Regions from separate parts of the Bradyrhizobium sp. WBOS07 genome, predicted to be linked through region 1. Evidence: riboswitches for the same ligand, from Rfam matches in the RefSeq annotation. Region 1 holds a riboswitch; each other region holds the start of a gene.
The links. A riboswitch is a leader RNA that binds a small molecule or an ion and turns the genes downstream of it on or off. The one in region 1 is predicted to bind cobalamin.
Positions count from the first base shown of each region.

Region 2: another riboswitch for cobalamin. It lies ahead of DCM79_RS30085 (DUF1636 domain-containing protein); the one in region 1 lies ahead of DCM79_RS11420 (TonB-dependent receptor).
Region 3: another riboswitch for cobalamin. It lies ahead of DCM79_RS30150 (energy-coupling factor ABC transporter permease); the one in region 1 lies ahead of DCM79_RS11420 (TonB-dependent receptor).
Region 4: another riboswitch for cobalamin. It lies ahead of DCM79_RS30170 (TonB-dependent siderophore receptor); the one in region 1 lies ahead of DCM79_RS11420 (TonB-dependent receptor).

Region 1 covers NZ_CP029008.1:2,421,397-2,425,324, forward strand. The annotation lists gene DCM79_RS11420 (TonB-dependent receptor) at 25-2,262, opposite strand; cobalamin riboswitch at 2,376-2,590, opposite strand; gene DCM79_RS11425 (hypothetical protein) at 2,630-2,893, opposite strand; gene DCM79_RS11430 (hypothetical protein) at 3,252-3,464, opposite strand; gene DCM79_RS11435 (hypothetical protein) at 3,614-3,790, opposite strand; gene DCM79_RS11440 (adenylate/guanylate cyclase domain-containing protein) at 3,897-3,928, opposite strand, start outside.
Region 2 covers NZ_CP029008.1:6,365,452-6,369,379, forward strand. The annotation lists gene cobD (threonine-phosphate decarboxylase CobD) at 1-481, shown strand, start outside; gene DCM79_RS30075 (cobyric acid synthase) at 470-1,918, opposite strand; gene cobO (cob(I)yrinic acid a,c-diamide adenosyltransferase) at 1,924-2,559, opposite strand; cobalamin riboswitch at 2,600-2,820, shown strand; gene DCM79_RS30085 (DUF1636 domain-containing protein) at 2,914-3,288, shown strand; gene cobW (cobalamin biosynthesis protein CobW) at 3,285-3,928, shown strand, end outside.
Region 3 covers NZ_CP029008.1:6,378,523-6,382,450, forward strand. The annotation lists gene DCM79_RS30130 (cobalamin biosynthesis protein) at 1-17, shown strand, start outside; gene cobM (precorrin-4 C(11)-methyltransferase) at 14-796, shown strand; gene DCM79_RS30140 (cobyrinate a,c-diamide synthase) at 796-2,106, shown strand; gene cobA (uroporphyrinogen-III C-methyltransferase) at 2,103-2,834, shown strand; cobalamin riboswitch at 2,880-3,099, shown strand; gene DCM79_RS30150 (energy-coupling factor ABC transporter permease) at 3,136-3,813, shown strand; gene cobF (precorrin-6A synthase (deacetylating)) at 3,859-3,928, shown strand, end outside.
Region 4 covers NZ_CP029008.1:6,383,754-6,387,681, forward strand. The annotation lists gene cobT (nicotinate-nucleotide--dimethylbenzimidazole phosphoribosyltransferase) at 1-440, shown strand, start outside; gene DCM79_RS30165 (histidine phosphatase family protein) at 433-1,005, opposite strand; cobalamin riboswitch at 1,080-1,282, shown strand; gene DCM79_RS30170 (TonB-dependent siderophore receptor) at 1,397-3,754, shown strand; gene DCM79_RS30175 (PepSY domain-containing protein) at 3,767-3,928, shown strand, end outside.

The DNA of each region.
Region 1 (3,928 bases):
TTTCGGATGCCGTTCCATTTGAGATCAGAACGTGGCGCCGGCCTTGAGCAGATAGGTGCGGCCGGGCAGCGGATAGGCACTGAAGCGGCCGTCCGTGAAAGTGCTGGCGATGGCGTAGTCGTAGTAGAGCGCGTTCAGCACGTTGTTGATGCTGAGCGACCAGAAATAGCGCTCAACCTGGCCACTGAGCTTGAGATCGATCGTGCCGCCGGCCGGGATCGGCTTCTGGGTGCCCGCCTGGTCGTTGTCCATGCGCCGCTCGCTCCAGAAGCGCGCGGTGGCATCGAGCACCAGGTAGTTCTGCCAGATGTTCCAGCTGACACCTGCACTCGCCGTATAGCGCGACACCAGCGGCACGTCGTTGCCGGCCCAGGCGCCGTCGCGGAAGACCGCGCGGGTATAGGCCATGCCGGAGCGCAGCAGCAGGGCGTCGTTGACGCGATAGGACAGACTGGTCTCCGAGCCGTAGCGCCGGGTCGGGTCGAGATTGGTGTTGTAGAACAGGACCGGGTTGAAATGGACCTCGTTGGTGAGGTCCATCAGATAGAGACTGCTCTGCAGCTGCAGACCGCCGCCCTTGATGCGCAGACCGCCCTCGATGTCCTGCGAGGTCTGGGTCTTGAGCTGGAACGTTTGCGGGATCGCGGCGAAGGTCAGGGGATCGAAGGACGGCCCCGAGGACAGGCGCTCATCGACGTCAGGCGTGCGGAAAGCGCGCGCGGCACGAGCGAACAGCGAGACCACCTCGTTGAGACGATGCTCGGCCCCGAGATGCAGCGCATATTGGGTCTCGTCGCTCGTCAGCGGCAGCGCACCGATATCGGCATTGAACGGCGCCGCCGCGTCGAAATTGTCGCGTGCCGCAAGACGGACGTTCTGCACCCGCGCGCCGTAGGAGACGTCGGTCGTGGGCAGCACGCTCAATGTGTGCTGGAAATAACCGGCGACCGTCTGCTGCCTGAGGTCGTAATTGTGCCAGGCGGCGAGCCCCTGCCCGGCGCCGCGGTCCTGCTCAAAGCCCGCATCGTAGTAATCGATGCCGGTCAGGAGTTGCGACGGCAGGCCGAGCAGCAGGCTCTTCACGCTGAGCCGCGGCGTGATCGACCAATTGGTCAGATGGGACTCGACATAAGTCGAGGTGAAGAAGGCCGGAACCGGCATCGGGCTGGAGAAGAACGTGCTCTGCTGCTTCTTGTCGCGCACACCGCCGTCGACGATGAGATCGACGCCGTTGACCAGGGTCTTGGTGAACCCGGCCGTCGCGCTGAAGCCCTGCTGGTTGGCGGCATTGAACGGCGTGCTGGTGCCTCGGCGGTTGGTCCTGAGCTCGTCGAGGCCGATCGAGGGATCGACGGTGCGGCCGCCCGGCAGCCGCAGCTCCTGATTGTCGCCGGTGACGGTGAGAAACGCGCTCAGGCCTGGCGTGGTGTAATTGAGATTGCCGACACCGTTCTGCTGGGAATAGCGATTGTTGTCGCGATAGCCGTCGGCCCTGACGGCATTGCCGTAGAACGAGGTCGACCATGGACCGGAATTGAGCGCGGTCGAGACGTTGCCGAGCCGGGTGTTGAACGAGCCGAAGCCGGCCTCGATGCGCGCAGTCACGGGCGGTCCGCCGGCGCCGGTCCTGGTGACGATGTTGATCACGCCGCCGACCGCGTTGTCGCCGTAGAGCACCGCGCCGGAATTGCCGCGCGTGATCTCGATGCGCTCGATGGAATTGAGCGGGATGGTGGAGAGGTCCACCTGCGCCATGTCGACGTCGTTGAGCCGCCGGCCGTTGACCAGCATCAGCGTGTTGGCGGTGGCGAAGGCGCCGAAGCCGCGCAGGTCCACGCTGGTCTTGGCGCCGATCTGGCCGCCATAGAACGTCGTGATCTGGGCTCCCGGCACCTGCGTGGCGATGATCTCGGCAAGCGCCTGCGACGGCGAATGCGCGATATCCGCGGCCGTGATCACGGTCGTGGCGGCCCCGACGATACCACCGCCGCCGGCGACAGCCTCCGAGCCCGAGCCGGATGAGCCGGTGCCATCGCCTGCCGGCGCGAGGTTCGCGGTGCGCCGCGGCCGCGTCGCCTCGCCCTCACCGGTCGCCCTCGCCCGCGTGCGATTCTGATCGGCGGGCTTGCTCACCTCGATCGGCGGCAATTGCTCAGCAAGCCCCTGCTGGGCGAAGGCGGAGGATAGATCGAGCGAATGGAACGAGACGGACGCGAGCAGGCCGGCGCTGAGGCGCCAGGCGGCAGAAACGAGACGAGACATTGTTGTAACCTCGGTATGACGTCAGTGGCACGTCACAGCGAACGAGGTTTCACGGCAGAGCGGCGGACTGCTCCGATGAAGCCAATGTCTGTACTCCCCGACCGACATCTTCGCGTGTGACCACGGCTGACGGCAGGTCTCCTGGCTCGCGGGTCGTTACCTTGCGTCGCCTTCCCAGGACCGAGATTCCCAGTGGCACAGGACGAAAGATTCACCGCTTACAGTTGCGGGGGCAGCCGTGGCGTTGAGATAGATCCCGGCATTGGGACATCCCGCACCACATTCCCTTTTGATCTCCGTGAGGAGAACCGTCGCCGGCCATTTACGTGTCGCCCCGGCAGCGTGTCAATCGACCGTTAGGCGGCGTTCAGGTCCGTCCGCGCGGACGTTGCGCCTGGGCCCAGGCGGCCGTGACATCGCGTGGCGGAACATCAACGCGCTTGACCGGGGTCAGTTCGCCGGACGCCGAGACGATCGCGGTTTCCTCGCGGCGGCAGCGCGTGCAGACGAAGCGGACCTCATGCGGAGACGCCGACCAGCTCGACCGCTTCACATTGGCGGCCATCGGCCAGGCCTCGCAATGCGAGCACGACACCAGAAATCGACCGGGATCGAGCATACCCATTTCCATCGGACTCCACGTCCTGCCGCCTCTTGAATGATTAACCCAAGTGAATCGTTCCGGTGCCCAAGCACCGCCGGAGCTCCCTCGCGAGCGCAGGGCAATCGCATATCGTCACAACGTGACCAGAAGCTCACTTGCGGCCATCCTTCGAGACGCCCGCCTCCGGCGGGCCCTCAGGATGAGGTCGGAGTGCGTGGCAGCCATTTCGTAGGCAAAACTGCTGCTTAGCCTCATCCTGAGGAGACCGCGGAGCGGTCGTCTCGAAGGACGAGGCGTGCGCTCAGCTGTCACGGAGAGCCATATGCGACAGCCCTGCCCGCGAACGAGGCGATCTCGCGCTCGCCGTTCCCGCCGCCGCTGGATCTCAGCGCGCGCCCTTGAGGGTGCAGGAGGTCGAGCAGGTGACGGTGGTGCCGCGATCGCATGCCTTGCAGGCGTTGACGCACTGGTTCAGGTCGCGGGGATTGTAGCTGTAGGTCCGCAAGGGGCAGGCCGGCGTCGTCGAGCCGGTGATGTCCTGCTCCTGGTCGCAGGCCGCCGTCATGAGCGCGAACATGATCACAACAACGAGGCGCATGGGATTGCCCTGTCTGTCACGACAATGACGTTCCGGTGTGCGCTGTATTGCAACGAACCCCGGCCTTCCCACCACGGGCAGCGCCGGTCAGCGACGCCCGCATGCCATCAGGATGCGCGCCAAACCTTAAGAACGGATTGCAGCCGGCCTCAGGCCGCAGCCTCGGTCGCGATCGCCTGCCGCATGTCGACCGCCAACTGCCGGTACTGCTCCGAAAGCTTCAGATAGAATTCGCGCTTGCTGCCGTCGGTGGCGAGCTTGGCGATCAGCTCGCATTCGGCGGTGAGCGTTTCAAACCGTTCCAGCCTGTCCTGAAGTTCTGGCATCGGCGTGTCCCCATCAAACGCCTCAAGGACATCCAACCTAAGCCCGGGAAATAGGTCACGGCGAACATCGTTATCGAGCAGAAGCAATTTTTCCGGTGCGGGCAGCCTATTTGTTGTCGAGACGCCAGGCGTCGTCCC
Region 2 (3,928 bases), 2.8 Mb from region 1:
TGTCGACGCCGTTCCGCTGCTGTCGCTTGCATCCGAAGCGGATCGGCCGGGGCTGCTGGTCCTGCGTTCGTTCGGAAAATTCTACGGGCTTGCCGGCTTGCGGCTGGGCTTCGCCGTCGGCAATGCCGCCGACATCGCCGGACTCGCTGAACTCTCGGGTCCGTGGCCGGTCTCGGGCGCAGCAATCGCGATCGGCTGCCGCGCCTTGCGCGACGATGCCTGGGCCGAGGCCACATCCGCGCGGCTTGCGCGGGACTGCGTCCGCCTCGACGAGATGGCGCGCGCGCAAGGCTGGACGCTGGTCGGCGGCACGCCGCTGTTTCGTCTCTACCAGACGCCTGACGCGCTGGCTGCGCAGGAGAAGCTGGCTCATGGCCATATCTGGTCGCGCGTGTTTGCGCGAGAGCCGACATGGCTGCGCCTCGGGCTTCCCGGCAGCGAAGCCGAATGGACACGCCTTGCCGAAGTGCTAGCGCGCTAGCGCGAGCAGGCCTGCGACGTCGAGATGCTGCTCGATGTGATCGGCCAGCGCCTCGAGCGCGCTTTCGACCCGGCCCATATAGGGCTCGTTGCCGGCGGGAATGTCGAGCTTTGCCAGGTACGCCTTGCGGAAATCATCCGATGTGAACAGGCCGTGCAGATAGCTGCCCTGCACGCGGCCGTCGCGCGAGATCGCGCCCTCGGACTCACCGTTCAGCGTCGCGAAGGGGCGGATGCGATCCGGTCCGTCGGTGCGCCCGATGTGGATTTCGTAAGCCTGGATCGCCTGCTTCGTGGCGGCATGCACGGCCGCGACACGCGTCAGCGTCTTCTGCGGGCTCATCACCGTCTCGACATCCAGCAGCCCAAGTCCGGGCGTATCGCCCGCGGGGCCCTCGATGCCATCTGGGTCGGCAACGCTGCGACCCAGCATCTGATAGCCGCCGCAGAGGCCGAGCACGTGGCCGCCGCGGCGATGGTGCGCGAGCAGGTCGATGTCCCAACCCTGCGCGCGCAGGAAGGCGAGATCGCCGCGGGTGGATTTCGAGCCGGGGATGATGACGAGGCGGACGTCCCCTGGAATCGCTTCACCCGGTCGCACCATCACGAGATCGATGCCGGGCTCCAGCTTCAGCGGATCGAGGTCGTCGAAATTGGCGATGCGCGACAGCGCCAGGCAAGCGATCTTGCATTGGCCGGGCTTGCGCGCGTCGCTCAGGCCCAGCGCGTCCTCGGCCGGCAACTCGCCGGCGCGCGTGAACCAGGGCAGCACGCCGAAGCCGCGCCAGGCGGTCTTGTGTTCGATCAGCCGGTAGCCGTCGTCGAACAGCGTGGGATCGCCGCGAAACTTGTTGATGACGAAGCCCTGGATCATCGCGGCATCCTCGGGGTCGATCACCGTCTTGATGCCGACGAGCTGCGCGATGACGCCGCCGCGGTCGATGTCGCCGACCAGCACGACCGGTACGTCGGCCTTGCGGGCAAAACCCATGTTGGCGATGTCGGACTTGCGCAGGTTCACTTCGGCCGGGCTGCCGGCGCCTTCGACCAGCACGAGGTCGGCGCGCGCCTTTAAGCGTTCGAAACTCTCCAGCACCGCGCTCATCAGCGAGGGCTTCATTGCTGCATAGTCGCGCGCGCGTGCGGTGGCGATGCGCTTGCCGTGAACAATGACCTGCGCGCCGACATCGGTCTCGGGCTTCAGCAGCACCGGGTTCATGTCGGTGTGCGGCTCCACGCCGGCGGCGAGAGCCTGGAGCGCCTGGGCACGGCCGATCTCGCCGCCATCGACGGTGACGGCGGCGTTGTTCGACATGTTCTGCGGCTTGAACGGCAGCACGCGCAGGTCCCGCCGCGTGAACGCGCGCGCAAGGCCGGCGACGATGAGCGATTTGCCCACGTCCGAGCCGGCCCCCTGGATCATCAGCGCGCGTGCCATCGGCATCAGAACTCGACGCCGGCCTGCGCCTTGATGCCGGAGCGGAAGGGATGCTTGACCAGCGTCATCTCGGTGACGAGATCGGCGATCTCGATCAGTTCGTCCTTGGCGTTGCGCCCGGTGAGCACGACGTGGGTCAGCGGCGGCTTCGAGGTGGTCAGGAAGTCGACGACCTCGGCGATGTCCAGATAGTCGTAGCGCAGCGCGATGTTGATCTCGTCGAGCACGACCATGCGCAAGCTCTCGTCGAGGATCAGCTTCTTGGCCTTCTCCCAGCCGGCGCGCGCGGCGGCAATGTCGCGGGCGCGGTCCTGCGTCTCCCAGGTGAAGCCTTCGCCCATGGCGTGGAACTGGCAGAGCTCGCCGAAATGGCCGGTGAGCAGGCGGCGCTCGCCGGTGTCCCAGGCGCCCTTGATGAATTGCACCACCGCGCAGGGGAAGCCATGGGCGACGCAGCGCACGATCATGCCGAAGGCCGAGGACGACTTGCCCTTGCCGGCGCCGGTATGGACGATGATGAGGCCCTTCTCGCCGCTCTTGCTCGCCATGATCTTGTCGCGGGCGGCTTTCTTCTTCGCCATTTTTGCGGCGTGCCGGGCGTCGGTTTCCTCAGCTGTTTGGGTGTCCGGTTCAGGCGTCATTGGATCCGGTCCTTCGGCTTGACAAGAGGCGGCCACCGGCAAATGGTGGCCCGGCGTTGGTTCCTGTCCTATGACAGGCGAAGAGGGAATGCGATAGGGTCCGAATCGGCAAGATTGGGGTCCAAAATGCAGCCGCCCCCGCGACCGTGACCGGAGAGATGCCCAAAGCCACTGATTTCCACGGAAATCGGGAAGGCGGGGATCGAAGGGCAAAACCCTGCTCCGCAAGCCGGGAGACCTGCCAGCGCGGACGAGTTTTGGACCGGCGGACGGGGTGTTCCGCGACGGGGAAACGGACCTTCTGGCGAACGGTCCGTGTGCCTCATCGCCTCCCGCTGTTATCTGGAAGAGGCGATGACCGTCACACTTCACGTCTGCATCACCTGCCGTGCCGGCCAGACGCTTGGCGAGGGCGAGACGACGCCCGGCAAGCGCCTGCACGGTGCGATCCTCAAGGCCGGCGTGCCCGAGGGCGTCAACGTGGTTCCCGTCGAATGCCTGTCGGCGTGCAGCCAAGGCTGTTCCGTCGCGCTGAGCGCGCCCGGCCGCTGGTCCTATGTCTATGGCCGCCTGTCGGATGCGAACGCGCAGGACGTGGTCGCGGGCGCTGCGGCCTATGCGGCCGCGCCGGACGGGCTGGTGCCCTGGCGCAGCCGCCCCGAAATCTTCCGCAAGCAGTCGCTTGCCCGCATTCCCCCCATTGCAATCGCCCCGGAGGCCGCCGAATGAGCTCGCTCGCAAAAGTTCCGGTCACGGTGGTCACCGGTTTCCTCGGCTCCGGCAAGACGACGCTGATCCAGCATCTGCTCGCAAACCCTGACGGCAGGAAGCTCGCCGTGCTCGTCAACGAGTTCGGCAGCGAGGGCGTCGATGGCGAGATATTGAAGTCCTGCGCCGATGCGAACTGCCCGGAAGAGAACATCGTCGAGCTCGCCAATGGCTGCATCTGCTGCACCGTCGCGGACGATTTCATTCCGACCATGGAGCAATTGCTGGCGCGCCCGGTGCGGCCCGATCACATCCTGATCGAGACCTCGGGCCTGGCGCTGCCGAAGCCGCTGCTGAAGGCATTCGATTGGCCTGAGATCCGCTCGCGCATCACGGTCGACGGCGTGATCGCGCTCGCCGATGCAGAGGCCGTGGCGGCCGGCCGCTTCGCGCCCGATCCTGACGCCGTCGAGGCGCAGCGCGCGGCGGACATCAATCTCGACCACGAGACACCGCTGTCGGAAGTGTTCGAGGACCAGATCGCCTGCGCCGACATCGTGCTGCTGACCAAGGCCGATCTCGCGGGCGCCGCCGGCATCGAAGCCGCCAAGGCTGCGATCATTGCCGAGATGCCGCGACGTGTGCCGATGCTCCCGGTGAC
Region 3 (3,928 bases), 2.8 Mb from region 1:
AAGGAGACGGCGCATGACGGTGCATTTCATCGGCGCCGGGCCGGGCGCACCTGATTTGCTGACCTTGCGCGGCCGTGACCTGATCGCGGCCTGCCCGGTCTGCCTTTATGCCGGCTCACTGATCCCTCAAGGCGTGCTGGCGCATTGCCCGCCCGCCGCGCGCATCGTCAACACCGCGCCGCTGTCGCTCGACGACATCATCGCGGAGATCGCCGCGGCGCATGCGGAGGGCAAGGATGTCGCGCGGCTGCATTCCGGCGATCTCTCGATCTGGTCGGCGATGGGCGAGCAGCTCCGCCGTCTGCGCGCGCTCGGCATTCCCTATACGGTCACTCCCGGTGTGCCGTCCTTTTCCGCCGCTGCGGCAGCGCTGGAGGCCGAGCTGACGCTGCCGGGCCTTGCCCAGACAGTGGTGCTGACGCGCACGCCGGGCCGCGCCAGTGCGATGCCTGACGGCGAGAAGCTGGCCGCGTTCGCCGCGACCGGCGCGGTGCTCGCGATCCATCTGTCGATCCACATGGTCGACAAGGTCGTCGCCGAGCTCACGCCGCATTATGGCGCGGATTGCCCGGTCGCGATTGTCTGGCGCGCGAGCTGGCCGGATCAGCGGATCGTGCGCGCGACGCTGGCGACGCTCGATGCCGCAATCGGCACGGAGATGGAGCGCACTGCGCTGATCCTGGTCGGCAGGACGCTTGGCGCTGCGGATTTCGACGAGAGCCGTCTCTATGCGGCCGATTACGACCGCCGCTATCGGCCCGTCGGCGCCGAGCCGCGCTTTCCGGAGACGCCGTGATGCCGGCCGGACTCGTCATCTCCGCACCGGCCTCCGGCGTCGGCAAGACCACGCTGACGCTGGCGCTCGCGCGGGCCTGGCGCCATCGCGGCCTGAACGTGCAGTGCTTCAAGAGCGGGCCGGATTACATCGATCCCGCCTTTCACGCCGCCGCCACGGGACGCGCCTCCGTCAACGTCGACAGCTGGGCGATGGACCGCGGGACGATCTTGCATCTGGTTGGCCGCGGTACGGATGCCGACATCGTGCTCGCCGAGGGCTCGATGGGCCTGTTCGACGGCGTCGCCGCGCGCGGCGCCTGCGGCACCGGCGCCACCGCCGACGTCGCGGAGATGCTGGGCTGGCCCGTGCTGCTGGTGATCGATCCCTCGGGCCAGGCGCAGACCGCCGCCGCAATCGCCGCGGGCCTGCGCGATTATCGGCCCGGCGTGAGGCTCGCGGGCGTCGTGCTCAACCGCGTCGCCAGCCCGCGCCACGAGGATCTGGTGCGGCGGGCGCTGAACGATTCAGGCATTGCCGTGTTCGGCGCGCTGCCGCGCCATGCCGAGATCAGCCTGCCGAAGCGGCATCTCGGCCTGGTGCAGGCGGAGGAGCAGGCCGAGATCGGCAAGCTGATCGACGAGGCCGCGCGCTTCGTCGCCGGGCACGTCGATCTCGATGCGGTGCTGCGATCCGCGGCCGGTTGGTCGCCGCAACCGGCGGCGGGCGGCCTGAACGTGACGCCGCCCGGTCAGCGCATTGCGCTGGCACGCGATGCCGCGTTCTCCTTCGTTTATCCGCATATGCTGGAAGCCTGGCGCGCGGCGGGCGCCGAGATCGTGCCGTTCTCGCCGCTGGCCGACGAGGCACCGGACGCGAGCGCCGATGTGTGCTGGCTGCCCGGCGGCTATCCCGAGCTTCATGCCGGCAGGATCGCGTCCAATGTACGCTTTCGCGACGGCCTTCGTGCCTTCGCCGAGACGCGGCCCGTGCATGGCGAATGCGGGGGCTACATGGTGCTGGGGACCGGGTTGACCGACGCGGAAGGTGTCCGCCATGAGATGACGGGCCTGCTTGGCCTCGAAACCAGCTTTGCCAAACGCCGCATGCATCTGGGCTATCGGCTCGCGGCGCTCGCCGCGCCGATGCCGGGATATCGCGCCAGTGCGCGTTTGCGCGGCCACGAGTTCCACTATTCGACCATTCTCGTCCAGCCTGACACGCCGCTGGCGGTCGTGCATGATGCAACCGGCGCCGTCATCGCCGAGACCGGCTCGCAGCGCGGCCACGTCAGCGGCACCTTCTTTCATCTGATCGCGGAGGACCGGTGAGCGGGTTCGTTTCCTTCGTCTCCGCCGGACCCGGCGATCCCGAGTTGCTCACGCTCAAGGGCGCGGCGCGGCTGCGCGAGGCCGACGTCGTGCTCTATGACGATCTCGCCTCGGGTGCGATCCTCGATCTCGCCCGGCCGGGCGTCAATCTCGTCGCGGTCGGCAAGCGCGCAGGGCGGCCCTCGACCAAGCAGCATCACGTCAACCGTCTGCTGGTCGACTATGCCGCAACAGGGGCGCGCGTGGTGCGGCTGAAGTCCGGCGATGCCGGCATTTTCGGCCGGCTCGAGGAGGAGATCGAGACGCTGCGCGAGGCCGGCATCGGCTATGAGATCGTTCCCGGCGTCACCTCGGCCTGCGTCGCCGCCGCGCAAGCCGGCATTCCCCTGACCCGGCGCCACACCTCGCGCCGGGTGCAGTTCATCACCGGCGCCGATGTCACCGGCGAGCTGCCGCCGAATCTGAATTGGGCGGCGCTGGCCGATCCCGAGGCGACGACCGTGGTCTATATGGGCCGGCGCACCTTTCCGGCGCTTGCCGCAAAATTGATCGCGCACGGCCTCGCCGCGGAGACCCCGGCGCTGGTCGCCGAATCCCTCGGCCGCCCCGACGAGCGGCTGGTCCGCACCACGATTGCCGAGCTGGCCGAGCAGCTTGCCCGCGGCGGTGCTCCTTCGACCGCCGCCGTGATCCTGTTCGGTGCGCTGGCCGGGGATTATCCGTCGTGATCGCCCCAGCTGCGCCTCGCCCCTTGACGCCGGCTCGGCGAAAGGGGCACACAGGAGAAGCAAGGTGCTCGACGCGGCGCAAAGCGCCGGAGCATAATCGGGAATGGGGATGGGCGGACCAAGTTGCGGCGCCCAAAACCCCAGCCGCCCCCGCGACTGTAAGCGGTGAGGGACTGCGATCAGCCACTGGGCCGCAAGGTTCGGGAAGGCCGGAGAACCCAGTGAACCGCGAGCCAGGAGACCGGCCCTGCACGTTTTGAGGCCAAGGCCGTCGGGTGTGACGGCAGGAAGGATCTGAGCCATGCATATCGAACCCGGTCTAGTGACGGGCGCCAAGCTCGTGCTGAGTTACGCAACCGGCATCGCCGCAGGCGGCGTTGCCTTGAAGCTCGCAGCCGAAACCGTGCGCGAGCAGGGCATCGGCTCGTTCGCAGGCCGGACGCTCGCCACCACGATCCTCGTCTTCATCTTCTTCGAGATCCTGCCGCACTTCCCGGTCGGGGTATCGGAGGTGCACTTCATCCTCGGCTCGACCTTGTTCCTGCTGTTCGGTGCTGCGCCCGCAGCCTTCGGTCTGGCGTTCGGCCTGCTGCTTCAGGGCATGCTGCTCGAGCCGGTCGACTTGCCGCAATACGGCATGAACGTCACGACGCTGCTGGTGCCGCTGTTCGCGATCCAGGCGATCGCCTCGCGGATCATTCCGCGCAACACGGCCTATGTCGATCTGAAGTACGGTCAGGCGCTGGCGCTGTCGACCACCTATCAGGCCGGCGTGATTGCCTGGGTGGCATTCTGGGCGCTTTATGGCTCCGGCTTTGCGATGAGCAACCTCGCCAGCATCGCGACGTTTGCGGCGTCCTACGCGCTGGTGATCGTGATCGAGCCGCTGGCCGATCTCGCCGTGCTGGCGCTGGCGAAGTCGCTGCGCGGCGTCACCGCGCCCGGCCTCGTCACCCCGCGCCTGCACAACGCCGCGTAAGAGATCGGCGATGGGCGGCCGGTGCGGCCGCCCATCGCGCTCGCGATGCTCACGCTCTCCCTGATCGGCATCGGTTGCGGCGATCCCGCGCAGCTGACGCGCGCCGCCGTTGACG
Region 4 (3,928 bases), 2.8 Mb from region 1:
ATGCGGCCGGCCGGGCGCACAAGGCGCGCGTGATCGATGCGGCGATTGCACGTCACGGCGTTGCGGGCGCGGCGCCAGAGAAGATCCTGTGTGCCGTCGGCGGGCTTGAGATCGCCGCGATCTCGGGCGCGATCATCGCCGCCGCGCAGCGCCGCATCCCGGTGCTGATCGATGGCTTCATCGTGTCGGTTGCAGCGCTTGCAGCGGTGCGGCTGAACCCGTCCTGTCATCCCTATCTGTTGCCGTCGCATCAATCGGCCGAGCAGGGCCATCGCCTAGTGTTGCGCGCCCTGAACGTGCAGCCGCTGATCAGCCTCGATCTCAGGCTCGGGGAAGGATCGGGTGCCGCCATCGCGCTGCCGCTGGTGCGCTTAGCCTGCGCGCTCCACAACGGCATGGCGACTTTTGCGCAGGCCAATGTGCCTGACAAGCCTAGCTGATCCGCTGATTGACCGAGACGACGCGCCATCCGGCCGCGAGGCGATCGATCCGGGTCAGCGACAGCGGCTCGATCACGAAGCGCAAGGCGGCCTGCGGCGTGAGATCGAGCGCGATGCATAGCGCTGCGCGGATGGTGCCGGAATGCACGACCAGCGTGGCTGGTCCCGCTGCGATCCGCGACAGACCGAGCCGCACGCGCGCGACCTGATCCGCAAAGCTTTCGCCGCCCGGCGGCCGTCCACCGGCCGGATCGTCCCAGAACTGCGCATAGGCCGCGCCGCCGGCGGCAGCGAGCTCGTCGTGCCGATGGCCCGTCCAGTCGCCGAAATCCTGCTCGCGGAATTCGCTGACCTGCTCCGGCTCGAGCCCGAGCGCGTGCGCGGTCTCGACCGTGCGCCGCGACGGGCTGGCGTAGCTCGCAGCGTCCGGTGGCAGGCGCTGGCGCAGCGCCTCCAGTTGCGCGCGATCGCGGAGATCGGCCGGCGCATCGGCGGCATGGATCGTCCCTTTGACGCCATCGACCGGCGCATGCCGTACCAGCCAGAGGAAGGTCTCGCCTTCCATGCTCTCATCTCCGAGGAAGTTGTTCGCTGTGGCAATAACGCCGCAACTGGCACATTGACTCCGTTGTGACGGTAATCCTAGATGCTCGCGACGGTTTCCCCGAGAGGGGATGAAAAGGGAATGCGGTGCGGGGACGTTGTCCCCCATGCCGTGGCTGCCCCCGCAACTGTGAGCGGATAATCCTTCGTCAGAAGCCACTGGGTCCTCGGTCCCGGGAAGGCGACGAAGTGGTGATGACCCGCGAGCCAGGAGACCTGCCGTCAGCCGTGGTCACACGCGAAGATGTCGGTCGGGGAGTACAGACATTCGGCTTCATCGGACGGCTGCAAGGCCAAAGGTGAGACCTCGTTCGCTGTGACGTGCCACTGACGTCATACCGAGGTTTTGTGCCGTGTCTCCTGTTTGCATCTTACGACCACGCCGCGTCCTGCTTGCCTCCGCCGCCCTCACATCCTTAGCAGCGCTCGATCTGCCCGCCGCGCTGGCGCAGCAGGTTCGCGAACCGCTGCCGCCGGTCGAGGTGTCGCCGGCCCAATCCCGCAAACCGGCTAGGTCAACCGGCCGGGAGGCGCAAAGCCCGCGCCGCGCGGCGGCGCGCAGGCCCGCCGCTGCATCCACAGCGCCCAAGCCGGTCGCCCCGGCTGCGACGGCGCCGACGCCGCTCAACACCAATGCGGTGGCCGAAAGCGCCTCGCGGCTCGGATTGACGGTGCGCGAGACGCCCGCGACCGTCGAGGTGATCTCGGCCGAGACCATGCGCGAGCAGGGTTACCGCACCGTCTCCGATGTCGCCCAGGGCGCCGTCGGCGTCACCTCCGGCGACAATCCCGCCGAGCCTTCCGCCTTCTCGATGCGCGGCTTCACCAACAGCCAGATCAACACGCTCTACAACGGCATCAAGATCGGCCCGCAGAACATGACCTCGCGGATCATGGACACCGCCAATCTGGAGGCCGTGGAATTCCTGAAGGGCCCGGCCTCGCTGATCTCGGGCGAGGGCGCAGCCGGCGGCGCGATCAATTTCGTCACCAGGCAGCCGCATACCGGACCGATCCGGAACGAAGCCGACTTCTCCTGGGATTCCCTGAACTCGTTCCGCGCGCATTATGGCTCGGGCGGTAGCACCAACGTGCAGGGCCTCGACTACCGCTTCGACGTCAGCCGCGCCGCGCTCAACGGCTTTGCCGACGACACCAACACCAAGATGCTGGATGTGTCCGGCCAGCTCAATTACCGCATCTCCGACAGCCTCAAGGTCTGGGGGGCGATCGAGTATCGCGAGGATCGTGGCAAGGCCTATTGGGGCGCGCCGCTGGTACCGATCGCTTATAGCGGCTCGCATGCGACGAGCGGGATCGTTTCGGGCAATTACGTCTCGAACTACAACAAGACCAATCTCGGCGCGGTCACCATCGACGATCGCACCTTCAACACCAACTACAACGTTCTCGACAATCGCAATGTCGCGCAGGAAGTCTGGTTGCGCGGCGGCTTCGAGCTGAAGCTCGCGCCCGATCTCACGCTGAAAAGCCAGGCCTACGGCTATGGAGCGGAACGCAGCTGGTTCAACAACGAGGTCGAAGCGTTCAATTCCGCAACGAACCTGGTCGATCGCGAGCGCTTCTACGTCGCACACAGCCAGCCTCTCGTCGGCAACATCACCGACCTGGTCTGGGACACTGACATCGCGGGGTTCGACAATCGGCTGGTCACGACGGTATCGTCGAGTTATCTCGATTTCGTCAGGCCGGGCGCGGCAAACTTCCCCGGCGATTCCGTTTCGCTGGTCGATCCCGTCAGAGGCTTCTACGGCCTGCTCACGACGCAGCAACAGACCGCGCGGATCGACAACGAAGCCCTCTCATTCGAGGACCGGCTGAAGCTGACGCGGACCTTCGCGCTGATCGGCGGCATCCGCGTCGAGCATATCGGGCTCGATCGCAACTCGACCGACTCCGCCGGGGTCGTGAAAGCGGGCTTCCCGTACACCAAGGACTGGGCGCCTGTGACAGGACGCGTCGGCTACACCTGGGAGGCCGTGCCCGGACTGACATTCTTCAGCCAGTACGCCACCGGCGCCGACGTGTCGGCCAACAACATCTTCCTGCTCTCGCCGACCCAGCCATTGGACCTCACCACCGCGCGCACCTATGAGACCGGCGTCAAGCATCTGTTCTGGGACAACAGGGCGGAGTGGTCGTTCTCGGCCTACGACATCGTGCGCAAGAACGTCTATGCCGCGGCCGGCGGGCAGGCGCTCAACATCGCCGGGCGGCAGGAGTCCAAGGGCGTCGAGCTTGCCGCCTCGGTGCGTCCGATCGAGCCGCTACGGCTCTGGGGCAACATCGCCTATGTCGATGCGCGCTATGCCGACTACAATTTCGCCGGCGGCTCGTTCTCCGGCAACACGCCGCCGAACGTGCCGCGCATCGTCGCCAATGCCGGCGCGTCCTGGCGCTTCTTCACGCCCTGGCCGGTGGAGCTCGGCATCACCGGCCGCCATGTCGGCGACCGCTACAACACCGATGCCAATGTCGTGACGATGAAGGCCTACACCGTCGCCGACGTCTATGCCTTCGTCGACATCCCCAAGACGGTATTTGGCGCGGTCGACCATGCCCGCCTGACCTTCCGCGTCCGCAACATCACCGACAAGCGCTATGCGATCTGGGGCGATCCGTTCTATCCCGACCAGATCCTGCTCGGCGCGCCGCGCACCTACGAGCTCTCGGCGGCGTTCAAATGGTAGGGCGCTGACCGCATGATGGGCGCGGTCGTGCTGTTGCATCGCTGGCTCGGAATCGCGTTCTGCCTGCTGTTCGCGATGTGGTTTTCGACCGGCATCGTGATGCACTTCGTTCCCTTTCCGTCGCTGACGGAAGCGGAGCGCTTTGCGGGCCTCGCGCCGGTTCAGCATGCGGAG